One region of the Celerinatantimonas sediminis genome, then DNA from elsewhere that is predicted to be linked to it. Evidence: riboswitches for the same ligand, from Rfam matches in the RefSeq annotation. Region 1 holds a riboswitch; each other region holds the start of a gene.
The links. A riboswitch is a leader RNA that binds a small molecule or an ion and turns the genes downstream of it on or off. The one in region 1 is predicted to bind fluoride.

Region 1 (5,177 bases):
GTTGCCCCGAGTTATTTTGGTGGAGCAATGCAAATTTTTGTCGCAGATGAGCTGTATCCATCGCGTTTATTAGGTGATGAACCTGAGCCTCTGGCGATTGAAACCGTGCCTGTCGATGAGTGTATGTCACTGCTTGAGCGTGAAGAATTTAGCGAAGCCCGAACCATTGCTGCGCTTTATTTGTTTAACCAATGGTGGCAGAAAAATCGTAGGTAATTTCGCTAATTAGCTAATTTTCGTTTTAGCGATTATTATAGAATAACTTTCAAACTGTAAATAAATCAGTTGATCTGCTCATAGCAACCGCACCGCTCGGCAATTTCCATTGAGCAACAGCTTGCTAAGCCACCGTGCTAATTCTGAAATCGAGTACCTTACCAGAGCTGGTTTTATTTGCGAAAAGGGGGTCAGACATGCCACAACCATTAATTGATTTGCTCCCTGCAGTTGAGCGGATCGCCCGCCAAGCGGGAGATGAGATTCTAAAACTGTATCAAAACGGCCATTATAAAACGGAGCATAAATCCGATCATACTCCGGTCACGAGTGCTGATTTTGCCGCTCATAATATTTTGTGCGAAGAGTTTCGTAAGTTAACCCCGGATTGGCCTGTGCTTTCCGAAGAGCATGCAAATATTGCACTTGCTGAGCGCAGCCAGTGGAATTACTACTGGTTAGTTGATCCGATGGATGGCACCCAGGAGTTCGTCTCCCAGACTGGTGATTTCACCACGATGATCGCCTTGATTTGCGAAGGCGAACCGATTCTCGGGTTGGTTTATGCACCAGTGAGCGATACCTGCTATTACGCCATTAAAGGCTCTGGGGCTTATAAAATTCAAGGTAGCCAAGGGCCGCAAAGTATTCATTGTCGCCATTATCAGTTTCCGCCAGAGACGATTCGTGTCGCGGTTAGCCGTGTGCAAAATACCAATAAACTGAAAAAAGTGCTCAGTGATGATTTTAAATATGAGTTGTTGCCGTTAGGCAGTGCTAGCTTAAAAAGTTGTCTGGTCGCTGAAGGAGCGGCTGATTGCTATATTCGGCTTGGTCCAACAGGCGAATGGGATGTTGGGGCGCCGCTGGTGATTTTGCGTGAAGCAGGCGGGACATTGCTCGATCTAAATTTACAACCGATGAGTTTTAATCGCCGCGAAAGCCTGATTAATCCTGATTTTATTGGCATCGGCGATAATGATTTGCCTTGGGAGCAGGTGATTGCTCATGTGCCAAGCAATGATCGCTCAAGAAATGGTCAACAGGGTGAATAATACACTAAAAAATTGGGTTTAAATCACGGAAATAGCTAGAAAGTTATCGTATTATAGGGACAGTCAAACATCGAATGATGAATGGCTGTCATAACAGGTAGAGATTGGTTTCTGACTATCCTGTATTGATTTGGCTCTGTAAGCACTAATTGCTTAAACGCCGTGTTCAGTTGAACGCGGCGTTTTTTTATGGCGCAAACTTAATTACTTTGCTGTTATCCAAGACATCAGCGCAAATGCAATGGCTGCCATTGCCATTGAACCGGCTAGGTTAAGCGCCATGTTGCTAATCGCGGTGGTGTATTTACCTAACTGGAATAAAGTGAGGGTTTCAGCTGTAAAGGTTGAAAATGTAGTTAAACCACCACAAAACCCGGTTGTGATCATCAGTTTCCAAGCAGGATCTATACTTGGCATTTTGGCAAAAATAGTCATGCCAACAGCGATAATAAATGCACCCAGCATGTTGACCGCTAATGTTCCCAGTGGAAGTGTCGCCCCAGTACTGTTGAGTTTTAAACTAATAAACCAGCGCAGCATACTGCCGCAACCGCCCCCGATAAAGACGGCTATCAGTGTTGCTAACATAAATCCTCTTTCGTTCGAATGATTTCAAGCGTGTTAATTTATTTATGAAGATCGTGAGACGATCCGGTTGTTATCAGGCATCATCAGCCGGTGGGGCGGTTAGAGGAGGAATGCCATCTCCTTAGCTTGGATTTTACACACTTTTAGCTCAAAGCGCAGCTTTGCTGCACTGAGCTATTTTTTATCGGCCAGCATCTGACGAAGGGCGGCAACCCCGGCTAACCCTTTTTGTTGGCGCTGCTCAGGAGATTGTTCAACTCGGCGGTTGCTCCATTGCAGGTCATCTTGCGGCAGTTCCATTAAGAAGCGACTCGGTTCAGGGCGAATCAGTTCACCAAATTGACGTCGTTCACGAGTCAGCGTAAAGGTAAGCTCTCGCTGAGCACGAGTGATCCCAACATAAGCAAGGCGGCGCTCTTCATCAATCATGTCCTCATCAATAGAGCTTTGGTGAGGCAATAAGCCCTCTTCCATCCCGATAAGATATACATAAGGAAATTCAAGACCCTTAGAGGCATGTAGTGTCATCAGCTGTACTTGGTCGGCATCTTCGTTATCTTCTGCGCGCTCCATCATATCGCGCAAAATAAGGCGGTTTACGACCTCAGTTAAGCTCATCGCCGGATTGTCTTCATCGCCTTCGAGCATGTCGCTTACCCAGCGGAATAATGTCGAAACATTTTGCATCCGCATTTCGGCAGCGCGAGCACTGGGACTGGTTTCGTACAGCCAGTCTTCATAGTGAATATCGCGCACCAGATCGCGTACCGCTTCAACGGTATTTCCTCTTGTGGCGCGATCGGAAAGCTCGACTACCCAACGAAAGAAAAACTCAACGGCCGAGCGCGAGCGAGCGGGCAGCGAATTTTGCAGTGATGTGTCACAAGCTGCTGCAAATAGGCTGATATGCTGCTCATTGGCAAAGCGGCCGATTTTTTCAAGCGTGGTTGGGCCAATCTCCCGGCGCGGAACATTGATAATTCGAAGCAGCGCACTGTCATCATCCGGATTGACCATTAACCGCAGATAAGCCATTAAGTCTTTGATTTCACTGCGCGAGAAGAACGATTGCCCGCCGCTAATTTTATATGGAATGCGGTTGGTCATCAGCGCTTTTTCCAGTAGTCGGCTCTGATGATTGCCGCGATATAAAATCGCATAGTCGCTGTATTGGGTGCGATTAATAAAGCGATGGCCCATCAGCTCGGCGATGACTCGTTCGGCCTCTTGTTCCTCATTTTTGGCCATAATGACTTTGATAGGCTCGCCATAATTGAGCTCGGAAAACAGCCGTTTATCAAAGAGATGGTCGTTATTTTCAATGAGAATGTTGGCACATTTTAAAATGCGCTGTGTTGAGCGATAGTTTTGCTCAAGCTTGACCACTTTAAGATTGGGAAAATCAGCTTTGAGCTGTGAGAGGTTTTCCGGGTTTGCGCCGCGCCACGAGTAAATAGACTGATCGTCATCGCCAACCACGGTGAAAAAGGCCCGCTCTCCAACGAGCAGCTTAATCAGCTGATATTGGCTGGTGTTGGTGTCTTGATATTCATCCACCAACAGATAGCGCATTTTCTTTTGCCAACGGGCGCGAACCTGTTCATTGGTTTTTAAAAGTAGCGTAGGCATTAGGATCAGATCGTCAAAATCCAGTGCATTATAGGCATGCATTTGGTTTTGGTAGCGCTGATAAAGCTGGGCAAATAGCTGAATTTTGGCATCATTTTCTACCTGAAAATGGCCAGGTAACATAAGATCATTTTTCCAGCGGCCAATCTGATGCTGCAACTGGCGAAGCAGGTCTTTATCACCGTTAAGCTCAACCTCGCTGAGATCTTTTAAGAGTGCCATCTGATCTTGGTCATCAAACAGCGAAAAGTTCGCTTTGAGCGATAATGCTTTATGCTCCCGGCGAATGATCTCAAGGCCTAAGGTATGAAAGGTTGAAATGGTCAAGCCACGAGTTTTTTCGCGGCCAATGGTATGACGAACCCGCTCTGCCATTTCTCGGGCGGCTTTGTTGGTAAAGGTTACCGCCGCAATATGACGACCATGATACCCACAACGTTCAATTAAATAGGCAATTTTGTTGGTTATGACACGCGTCTTACCACTGCCAGCACCTGCTAGCACAAGGCATGGGCCACTAGTGTATTCGACGGCTTGTTGCTGGGCGCTGTTGAGTTTCAAAAAAAGCCTCCTACCATTTGCAGAGGCATTCTACCAAGAGCTTAGAACAATACCAATGACGATTATGCTAAGCCAAGTTTATGCACGGTTATCTTTCGCTATGCTCAAATCTGTTTAAAGCGCGTGACAGCCTCAAACTAAAGAATAAATTGCGCGACTTCGCCGTTAAGACGCTCAGTAATTCGATGTAACTCTTTGGCTTGATGTTCATTATTATCAGCATCTTTTTGCAGTTTTTCGCAGGTTTGTTCAATCACTTGGCTGTTGTCTCGTACACTTTGGGTCGCTTGATGTTGCTGTTCGGCGGCGCTGCTAATTTGATTGGCCATATCGAAGATGGTTTCAATCGTTTGGTTGATTTCATCAAGAGCGGCCGTTGCCGCGTTTGCCTGCTCAACGTTGCGCCGCGCCTGTTCACGGCTTTGCTGCATGGCATTGACTGCTTGATTGGTATGTTGTTGCAACTCATTTAACACGCCTTGGATCTGCTCGGTTGATTCATGGGTTCGTCTGGATAGATTGCGAACTTCATCGGCAACCACCGCAAAACCGCGGCCATGCTCGCCCGCGCGAGCTGCTTCAATTGCCGCATTAAGGGCCAGCAGGTTCGTTTGCTCGGCAATGCCTTGAATAATGCTCAGAATGACGGTGATCTTTTGACTGCTCTGCTTTAATGCACCCATACTGCTGGCGTTGGCTTCCAGTTGTTCGACAAGCTGCAGAATTTGTTGCTGATTTTGTTCAATCACCTGTTTACCTGATTCACAACTTGCTTGTGAGCTTTGTACGCTGACATTGGTCTGTTCGGCATTGTCTGCAACATGGCGGGCACTTTCGGTAATTTCATTAAATGAGTCAGCCATGGCGCTAATTTGTTGGCGTTGATGAACGACTGATTGAGTCGATTGGCTGGCATAATGAGTCACCTCTTGAACATGTTGCGCCAGCGCATTGGAGTCGCGTTTTACTCCAAGTAATAGCTGATGAAGCCGCTCTAAAAAGATATCAACACTTGTTCCAAGCCGGCCTATTTCATCGCGACGTTTTAGGTTTAAGCGCGCGGTTAAATCTGCTTCGCCTTGGCCCAGTTCATTAATCGCTGCTTCAAGTTGTTTGAGCGGCCTGAAC
Region 2 (5,177 bases), on a different contig from region 1:
TTAACTTGATAAAATAAGAGTTAATTTACATGCTAATAAACTTGGACAAAGCTGCTACTGACGAAAAACTGTGATCCCTGAGACTTTCCAGTAGTCGTCGAATTGTTGCATGCAGTTGCTAAAGCGCAACTCAGTTGGACGTCAGTTCTGCTATAGCCAGACCTGCTTAGTTTTAGTCATGAAAAATATAGAGTGAGTGGTAGATGAGACGATTGTTAAGGCGATACGTGGTGAATAACACACGGTCGTAGAATGTAATGCGTAACCTTTTAGAAAAAAATCAGGGATAGAACAGTTAAGATAATTTTCATTGAAAAATGGTGCCGATTATCAGAATCGAACTGATGACCTACGCATTACGAATGCGTTGCTCTACCGACTGAGCTAAATCGGCACTACTTAGATGTTTGTTTTTAGGAATACGAACTGAGGTTAGGATAGATGCAGCTTAAGGCTGTTGAGTCATCATTTCCCTAAATAAGGTACAAATATTCCTTTAAGTATGATGAACGAGCGGGGCAAGCGTCCCAAAGTCTAATCACAAAGGCTTTGTTCAATCAGACATAAAAAACGTTGAAGAATCATAGACCTTAGCACCTCGAAGATCAATAGATTAAAGTCATTAAATCCTGAGCTTAAGTGTGAATATTTGATCTGGCGTCAATCATCGAGAGCCTGTTGCTTAGAAGGGCTTTGGCAACAGGTTACATCAGTTTATCTGCTCTTAACTATTACCTATGTGAAACTAAGATACGGACATTGCTTGTAATCGGTCAGTCAGCCATGGAATCACTTCTTTTTTGCGGCTCGTAACTCCGGCAAGAGTGATAGGTTCTTGGTCAGCTTTTTGCGGATCGAAGAAATGTAAAACTGAGTTGTGCTTGCTGATATCAGTGAGCATCAGCACCACCATATCTAATTTATTTGCCAAACACTCTTCTTTCATGAGCGCTAATAGCTCTGGCAGTATGGGCGCTATATCAGCTAAGTCCTGCATTTCAATCTGGGCTAACAAAATAGCTTTGCCTGCAATCTGATAATTTTTTGCATCTCGATGCAACAGTCTGTCGGCACTTTGCCCGGCAATATCTGTTTTGGCTTTGAGCAAGCCTTTGACAAATTGTTGGTAATCCAGCTTGGCAATTTTGGTAAGCTCAGCAACCGCTGTTTTATCAAACTCGGTTGTCGTTGGGCCTGTTAGGGCAACAGTATCGGATAATATCGCGCCAAGCAGCAATGTTGCTTGCGCTTTTGTTAACACCATTGCGCTTTCTTGAGTCATTACTTGCCAAACGATGGTCGCACTGCATCCGAGCGGGCGAATCCAGACATTCGGTGGGTTTTTGGTGACGACAGTTCCGAGCCTGTGATGATCGATAACGCCAATAATATTGCTATCTAGTAAGGTTTTTGGGCCCTGTTCTGCATCGGTAAAATCAACTAACCAGACTTTTTGATCTTTTAGTGAATCTTCAAGCAGGGATGGCTGCTCAATGCTCGCTGATTTAAGAATATAGCGAGTCTCAGGCGTTAGTTCTCCTTGGCGAAAAGCTTGTGCATGGTGACCTTGTTGATTGAGCCAGTCGGCCACAACGAGGGCACTGCATATGCTGTCACTGTCGGGATTTTTATGCCCAAAGACATAAATAAGAGATTCGTTAGAATTGATGGAAGAAGCTGAAAAAGCGTTGTTTTTTTGCATAAAGATACCTGATAGATCTGATTAAAGATAAAATCAGGCGCCATCATTCGTTGTTAAACGACGGTTTGGATAAGGTGGAACACCATCACCTTGTGTTTTAAAGAATAGCGAAATGCGACCATTAAAGCAATTTTATTGTGTGCAATATAATTGTTCGATTCTATTGATCGCTTTATAATTGCAATGGACAAACTATTATGTGTGGAATTGAGGTATTGCCCATGAATCCGTGTAAAGTGACCAGCGAACAAGCGACCAGTGCAATCAAAGATGAAGACTTGTTGCTTGATAAACAGGTTTGTTTTCCACTTTACAGCGCAGCAAATGCTATCGTGCGCGCCTATCGACCTTTGCTGACTGAGTTAGATTTAACTTATGTTCAATACTTGGTAATGATGGTGCTCTGGCAATCCAACGGCATCAATGTCAAAACGCTGGGTGAAAAGCTGCATTTAGATTCAGGAACTTTAACACCATTGTTGAAACGTCTGGAAGCCAAGAAGTTGGTCGAGCGTCGCATCAGCCAAGTTGATGAGCGAGTTAAAGAGCTGTTTCTGACCAATGAAGGCGTGGCTCTTAAGCAAAGAGCTTTATCTATCCCCAATGCAATGTTCTGCAAAATGAATCTAGAAGTTGAAGAACTCACAATGCTCAAAGAGTTGTGTGAGAAAGTCATCAAGACTTTAAAATAATCGCTTGGGCGTATTTGGGCCCAAAAATCTTCGTTTATCTTTGCGATGAAATTCACAAGTTAGATTATTTGTGTAAAAATTTTCATTTCAAAATTGCACACAATTAAATTGCGCGATATCTTATTGGTATTCATCCGTCTATTCACCATAATGAAATAACAAAAACACGAGGGACTAGCTATGAGTTCAATTTACGATATTGAAGTGGTTACTATTGATGGTAAACCACTGAAACTTTCTGAATATAAAGGTAAAACACTCTTAATCGTCAACACTGCATCGGAATGTGGTTTAACACCGCAGTATGAGGCGCTGGAAAAACTGTATGAAGCGCGCAAAGGTGAAGGCTTGGAAATTTTAGGTTTCCCATGTAATCAATTTGGAGCACAGGAACCGGGCCAAGAAGCAGAAATTAAATCATTCTGCACTAAAAACTATGGCGTAACCTTTTCGATGTTCAGCAAATTAGAAGTCAATGGACCAGATCGCCATCCATTATATCAAGCGCTGTACTCCGCAATCCCAGAGCGTACGACAGCACCAGACAGCGAGTTTGTTGATTTGCTTAAAGGTTATGGTTTCGAAGTCAAAGAGGGCAACATTCTGTGGAACTTCGAAAAATTCCTAGTAAGTAAAGATGGCGAAGTGGTTGGTCATTTTGCTCCAGATATGACTCCCGATCATCCAATCCTTAGCAAAGCATTAGACGAAGCATTAGCTAAATAATTGCTCAATTAAGCTGATGTGTCTCATTTTGTATTACAGAGACACATCAGTTAGGTATGAATTTTAAGCTGTCAGAATTTCGCTCAGATCGGATTTTGCGTCGCTAGTTAATCGCAAATCAAATTGTTCTTTAAGTGTGTTCAGTAAATTCTCGGTTAAAAAAGCTGGCGCTGTTGGACCGGTATAAATTCCTCTTACTCCAAGTGATAACAATGTTAAAAGGATTACAATAGCTTTTTGTTCAAACCATGAGAGCACTAATGTTAATGGCAGTTCATTGATGCCGCATTCAAAGCTATCGGCCAGTGCCAGCACAAGTTGAATAGCAGAATAAGCATCGTTGCATTGACCAACATCTAACAGCCGGGGTATCCCAGAAATCTCTCCGAAGTTTTGTTTATTAAAGCGATATTTACCACAGCCTAATGTTAAAATAAGTGCGTTATCAGGGACTTGTTGCGCAAAATCAGTGTAATAGCGTCGTTGTGTTTTTGCGCCGTCACAGCCACCAATTAAGAAAAAGTGGCTAATATTACCGGATTTAACTTGTTCAATAACCGCCGGAGCTGCGTTCATCAGACTTTGATGGCCAAAGCCAATGGTTATCTGCTGTTCTGCTTGCGTATCAGTAAAACCAGATTGGGCGAGCGCGCATTCAATTACGTCACTAAAATCATCTCCGGTTAAATGTTGCACTCCGGGCCAACCTACAATATTGCGGGTAAATAATCGGTCTGCATATTGGCCAACATTTGGGTCAATCAGGCAATTGGATGTCATAACGATAGCTCCAGGAAACTTAGCAAATTCTCTTTGCTGGTTTTGCCAAGCACTCCCGTAGTTACCAACCAAATGCGGAAATTTTTTTAGCTCAGGGTACGCATGGGCAGGAAGTAACTCACCGTTTGTATAAACATTGATCCCAAGATCTTGAGTCTGCTCTAATATGGTTTTAAGGTCACACATGTCGTGGCCAGATACTAGAATACATTTCCCAGCAATCGGATTCGTATTGACTCTGGATGGTTGCGGATGACCGAAACTTGCGGTTTCGCCAGCATCTAACATAGCCATAACTTGATAGTTTAACTGGCCTATTTGCATTGCTGTGTTTAACAGCTGTTGGTCATCGCGACAATCACTGCCGAGAAATCCCATTATCTGATGGTATTGAGTATAAACTGCGGTGTCGGTCTGTCCCAGAACACGCGCATGTTCCATGTAGGCTGCAGCTCCCTTTAATCCATACAGACACAGTAATCTCAAACCTAGAGTATCAGCACTTATCTGATTTTGTTCGCGATTCACGGCCGTTTGTTCTGCAATATTGACGATTGCTGGATAGTTGTTAGGAAGCTGAAAATACGCCGCTTTGGTCATTGGAGGAAGAGGGAGCGCATGTGCCAATGCGCTTTTTTCAACTAGGTTTGCCAATTGATCGCGATAGCTCTGTGCTTGTTGAGCTAATTGTAGAATTCTAATCGGATCAAAGTTGACGTTGGTCAGTGTGGCAAATAGAGCTTGGGGAGCCCATTGATCAATTTCGTCGTTCACAATGTTATATCGCCGGGCTAAATCGGCCCAAAACGATAATCCTTCTAAGAGAAACACGAGAATATCTTGAAGGTTTGAAACTTCAGCTGTTTTTCCACAGACGCCAGTTGTGTGATCGCAACCATAACTGGTACTGGTATGGGCAGTTTGTTCACATTGGGCACAAAACATTAGGTTATTCCTTATCTTAGATTTAGTTTGCTAAGGTATAATCACAATGTGTGCCAAATCATAACTATATGATTATTATTGTATTTTATAATTCATGAGTCATAAATGATGTTCTTTTGACATCATGTGATGATAAAAATACATCACAATTTATAGTGTTAGAGCTTAAGATTAATTTTGTCCAAGTTCTAAGCAATCTGCTCAGCATCCGTTTATGTCAGCCCAAGTTTTTGCCCTAAACGATAAAGATTTCCTCGGTCCATCCCTAGTTCTCGAGCGGCTTTTGCCCATACACCGTGATTGTTAGTTAGCGCTCGTTCTATTAATTGGCG
Region 3 (5,177 bases), on a different contig from region 1:
TTTTAATGCGCTCGATCCAGTGCTTCGCGCCGATTGTTTAGCGTTGGTTCGAAACCTTGCTAATGAGCATCAATTAGCGGTGTTATTGGTGACTCATCAATTTAGTGATGCCAGTGCGATTGCTGATGAAGTTGCTTTTATCGAACATGGGCGGGTCATTCAACAATGCCCGCCCCAAGAGCTACAAAAGAACCCGGTTAATGACCAGGTTGCTCAGTTTTTAGCGATTGCGGATAAAGGCATTTTTACCAGCAAAGACCGCAGCTGAACCTAGCTGTTGTTCAATTCGCATGAGCTGATTGTATTTTTCAACACGTTCACCACGACATGGTGCACCTGTTTTGAGGTGTCCGGCACGCATCGCAACGGTCATATCGGCAATGAAGCTGTCGGTCGTTTCGCCGCTACGGTGAGAGATGAATGTCCCCCAATGGTTTTGATGGCACAGATTTACCGCATCGAAGGTTTCAGATAGTGAACCAATCTGATTTAATTTAATCAAAGCGGCATTGGCTAGTTGTTCATCAATACCCCGTTGAATATAGGTAATGTTGGTTACAAATAGGTCATCACCGACGAGTTCAACACGTCCTGCTAGTTTGTCATGCAGAACTTTCCAGCCTTCCCAGTCATCTTCAGCCAGACCATCTTCAATCAGAACCAGCGGAAAATCGTCAATCAGTTTTGAGTAGTAGTCACTCATCTGTTCGGCATTCAGTTTAGAGTTTTCAGTGTTTAGCGTATAAATACCTTTATCGCAGAATTCACTGGAAGCTGGGTCCATACAAATCGCAATGTCATCTCCAGGTTTAAACCCAGCAGCTTCAATGGCTTGGACAATATACTCAAGAGGTTCGCGGTTTGATTTAACTTGTGGAGCAAAGCCGCCTTCATCGCCAATCCCTGTTGAGAGGCCTTTTTCTTTAAGCACATTGCGCAAGGCCTGATAGACTTCGCTGCCCCAACGAATGGATTCAGCAACACTACCGGCACCCCATGGCGATATCATAAATTCCTGAAAGTCAGCGCCTTGCCAGCGAGCATGCACGCCGCCGTTAATGATGTTCATGCAAGGCACTGGTAATAGATTTGCACCTGTTCCGCCAAGATATTGATACAGTGGCAAATCTGATTGCAATGCCCCTAAGCGAGCACAAGCCAGTGACACACCTAAAATAGCGTTAGCACCGAGTTTTGCTTTGTTTTCAGTGCCGTCTAGCTCTAGCATGATAGCGTCAATTTGGCGCATTTGACGAGCATCAGTACCAATCAGCGCCGGTGCAATGGTTTTGTTAATGTGTTCAATTGCTTTTAAAACGCCTTTGCCACCAAAGCGAGATTTATCATTGTCGCGAAACTCAATGGCTTCGCGCGAACCTGTACTGGCCCCTGATGGCACAGACGCACGAGCTGTTCTGCCAGATACATCAAATACATCGACTTCGACCGTTGGATTACCGCGAGAATCAAGAATTTCGCGAGCTGTGATCTGCTGAATTTGATTATTCATAAAGCCTCCGTTAAGGATTTTTCATTGGGAATATGTTGCACCAACACATCAATATTGATGCGATTGATGAATTCAAACGAATAAGATGACATAACGCCAAATAGCCGGTTTTTATGGCCAACGATCAAAAGATCGATTTGACGTTCATTGATGAGATTTTCGATATCTTTAAACCGGGTAATGCTGACAAGCTCTTCAATTCCAGCCGGAAAATCGATGGATTTGATAAGCTCAGAGAGCATTTGTTTGGCTTCGATAACATGTTTGGACTGCTTCTCAAGGACTGTATTATCATTGAGATATTGCAGTTCCCGGTAGTCAGAACTAATGTGGCCGATGGTAATTTTAGTGCCCAGCGCATGTGCCATTTTACTGCCATGACTGAGTAAAATTTTCCCATCTATCTGATCGTGAGCCAGAACTAATGCGTGGCGATAATAGGTCATAACCACTTCCTCCAAAGGCTGTTGTCGGCAACATCAGTATGAGCTACATGAACAGCAGAAAATAAGTGGCAGTTCAAAAAACAGATGAGATTAAAATGCGTGAATGCATATAAAACTTTGATATCTGGCATACTGATGTACCCCTTAAATAGATAAGGATGAATCATCAGGTGTTATCAGCCAGAAAAGGGCGGTTTGTTACGGTGAACACCATCACCGTAGCAATCAGTTCAATTGCTAGGGATTAAAATACGCGCTTTTAATCCCCTAGGCAATTTATTAATGTAAAAATTTTGTAAATCTCACTAAGACTCGTTATGAGTTAAAGTAAGTTGCCAAACGCCTGTATTTGCACTTAAAAATCCAGCTTCACAGTAAGCCATATAAAAGTGCCAGAGCCGAAAAAACTGGGCATTAAATCCGAGATCACCAGGGTGTTGGGCGCGATAGGCACACAACCGATTATGCCAAGCCCGCAGCGTTTTAGCGTAACTTAAGCGCATGTCCAGTTGATTATCAATTTGTAGTTTTGATTTTCTAAATAGCCGTTTGAGGATTTTTAATGCGGGTAAAAAACCACCAGGGAAAACCATCTGTTGGATAAAATCGGTGTTATGGCGATAGTTATCGTAGCGCTCGTCTTTGATGGTAATCGTTTGCAAGAGCATTTTGCCACCCGGGGTGAGTAAATCAGCACATTTTTGAATAAACTGTGGCAAATAAGCATGGCCAACGGCTTCAATCATTTCAATTGATACCAATTTATCGAAATGGCCATGTAGATCACGATAGTCGCAACTTAATACTCTAATCTTGTCATTTAGGTGCAATTTATGCACTTTTTGACAACAGTATGCATATTGCTCATCAGAGATGGTGGTCGTTGTAACTTGGGCACCATAATGCTGTGCGGCATAAATAGCGAGCCCGCCCCAACCCGAGCCAATCTCCAATAGATGGCTTGAGCTATTGAGCTGGAGCTGGTCACAAATGCGCTTGAGTTTTCGCTCTTGGGCCTGTTCTAACAAAGCTTCAGGAGGCCTGTTTTTTAGCTCGTCATCATATAGCGCACAAGAATATTGCATCTTCGAGTCAAGAAATGACTGATAGAAATGATTTCCCAAGTCATAGTGCGCTAGAATATTGCGCTTGGCTTGCTGTTTACGATTGTGGTTAAGCCAGTGGCGAATTTTAGCGCTCCACTGAAACAGCTTTGAAATATTGGAATCAAGGTGATCGAGCCGCTGTTGGTTATTGGCCATCACCAGCAGTAATTCATGCAGGTTACTGGTGCGCCAGAGCCCTTCAATGTATGTTTCAGCCGCGGCTAAAGTTCCACCTCGTAACACCCGCTCAAAGACACAGGCGTCTCGAACATCAATCACCAGTTGATGTTTAGCACCCTTTTGCCCAAACAACTGACTAGGCTGTCCTGGTTGTTGCAATTCAATGCACGCGCCATCGATGCGCGACAAAAACATAGTGACAATATTGCGTGCCAGTTCGCGTTGGGGATTTAACCAGGGCAGGCTAAGCCTTCGGGCCTTTAACATAGATGATTCCTTTACCGACGATCGGATTTTTCCTTAGGGTGAGCATAAAAAGGCACTCGTTTAAGCCATAAACGCAGTGCCTGATAATAGATTCGGGCAATAATTAAGGCGCTTTGAAATGCATGATTGCGCACCAGCTGACGCACACTTTTTGCATTTAAAGGACCTTTTTTAAGAGTCATTGATGCGCTAAATTCACTGCTTTGTCGCTGACAGTCGATGACTACATTGATGGTTTCACCAAGCTCAATATGCCAGTGATAATGCATATCCATGGGATTAAATGGCGAAACATGAAATGTTTTAGTGGTGTCTTTTATTTGGCGCAGATCAATACAATAGTAGTGTTTTTCAAGCCATGGCGTATTGGTTACTTCGACCACCGCGTAGATAAAGTCTTGGTCATTGCCGTAAAACACAAAATTAATTGGACTAAAGTAGATACCACTCCAGCGCAGCTGGGCCATCATCACCATGGTTGATGGCGTAAATTCTGGGACAAACTGCGAGAGCTTATCGAGCGCTTTGTCTTTTAAAGGTTTATCTTCAGGGCCGAGGTAATCTTTATTATGCAATCTGAGGCGCAGCAATTTGTGGCGATTGAGTAGAGCGCGAACCTCATCTAACTCATCTAAGTTGACCCACAAATAGCTGATTGGGTAACTAAATTTATGATCCTTTGGCACTTTTCGGTGATGAAAGGTGCGCCCTTCAGTGATGGCAGATGTCAATCTCATAATCCTGTCCCGGTTAGAGATTCAACGACATCATTAGCGCTTCTGACCCCATCTTCATGAAAACCGTTGTACCAATAAGCGCCGCAATACCAACTGTGGTTGTGGCCATTAATTAAGTGGCGTTTGCCCTGATAGTAGCTAGTTTTGCAATCAAACAGCGGGTGGTCATATTGGTAATGGCCAAGAATAGTTGCTGAATCAATAGCTTCGCTGGGATTAAGTGTCACGACAAACGGCAGTTCACTGTGAAAGCCTTGCAGCCGATTCATATAATAACTGACACTGGCTGGCAGGTCATCGCCATGACCTTGCGGAGTAATTCGGTAGTTCCAACTGGCACGAGCTTTTTCAATGCTCGGTAATAGCGATTCATCTTGATGTAAAAACACCTCATTGCTCTGATAGCGCAATGCTTGCAATAGCTCTTTTTCTTGAGCGCTGGCATCATCGCCTAAAATAGCTAGCGCCTGATTACTGTGGCAGGCAAAGATAACCTCATCCCCTTGCCAGCGCCAATTATCAGCGCATGTTAGCGTTACACCATCTTTACTTCTTTTGATGCTTGTCACTTCACTATTAAGGCGAATATGTTCTTGGCAATTCTTGAGCAATGGTTTGATGTATTCACTCGAGCCGCCTGGGATCACATACCATTGCGGCCGGTTGGTGATATCCAGCAAACCATGGTGATTGAAAAAGCGCGCGAAAAAGCGCATCGAAAATTGGCGAATATCATTTAATGAAGTTGACCAAATAGCGGCCGCCATCGGCAATAGATAGTTTTGGCTAAATAGCAGCGAGAATTTTTGTTGATCTAAAAATTCTCCGACACTCAGTTCGGCGCCTAATTCACAGGCTTGTTTGGCTAATTTATTAAACCGAATAATTTCGCTAATAAAGCGGTAAAACCAGGGGCGAATAAGATTACGGC

Region 2: another riboswitch for fluoride. It lies ahead of ABTQ23_RS19405 (manganese-dependent inorganic pyrophosphatase); the one in region 1 lies ahead of crcB (fluoride efflux transporter CrcB).
Region 3: another riboswitch for fluoride. It lies ahead of ABTQ23_RS11340 (adenine nucleotide alpha hydrolase family protein); the one in region 1 lies ahead of crcB (fluoride efflux transporter CrcB).

Annotation. Positions count from the first base shown of each region.
Region 1 is NZ_JBEQCS010000001.1:285,776-290,952, forward strand. It holds gene nudE (ADP compounds hydrolase NudE) at 1-216, shown strand, start outside; gene cysQ (3'(2'),5'-bisphosphate nucleotidase CysQ) at 414-1,271, shown strand; gene crcB (fluoride efflux transporter CrcB) at 1,476-1,859, opposite strand; fluoride riboswitch at 1,927-1,989, opposite strand; gene rep (DNA helicase Rep) at 2,034-4,049, opposite strand; gene ABTQ23_RS01360 (methyl-accepting chemotaxis protein) at 4,187-5,177, opposite strand, start outside.
Region 2 is NZ_JBEQCS010000024.1:8,194-13,370, forward strand. It holds tRNA gene ABTQ23_RS19400 (tRNA-Thr) at 319-394, opposite strand; gene ABTQ23_RS19405 (manganese-dependent inorganic pyrophosphatase) at 746-1,702, opposite strand; fluoride riboswitch at 1,730-1,801, opposite strand; gene ohrR (transcriptional regulator OhrR) at 1,924-2,394, shown strand; gene ABTQ23_RS19415 (glutathione peroxidase) at 2,575-3,120, shown strand; gene hcp (hydroxylamine reductase) at 3,184-4,845, opposite strand; gene norR (nitric oxide reductase transcriptional regulator NorR) at 5,058-5,177, opposite strand, start outside.
Region 3 is NZ_JBEQCS010000008.1:131,310-136,486, forward strand. It holds gene thiQ (thiamine ABC transporter ATP-binding protein) at 1-268, shown strand, start outside; gene eno (phosphopyruvate hydratase) at 221-1,510, opposite strand; gene ABTQ23_RS11340 (adenine nucleotide alpha hydrolase family protein) at 1,507-1,956, opposite strand; fluoride riboswitch at 2,117-2,183, opposite strand; gene ABTQ23_RS11345 (class I SAM-dependent methyltransferase) at 2,262-3,509, opposite strand; gene ABTQ23_RS11350 (DUF1365 domain-containing protein) at 3,521-4,246, opposite strand; gene ABTQ23_RS11355 (NAD(P)/FAD-dependent oxidoreductase) at 4,243-5,177, opposite strand, start outside.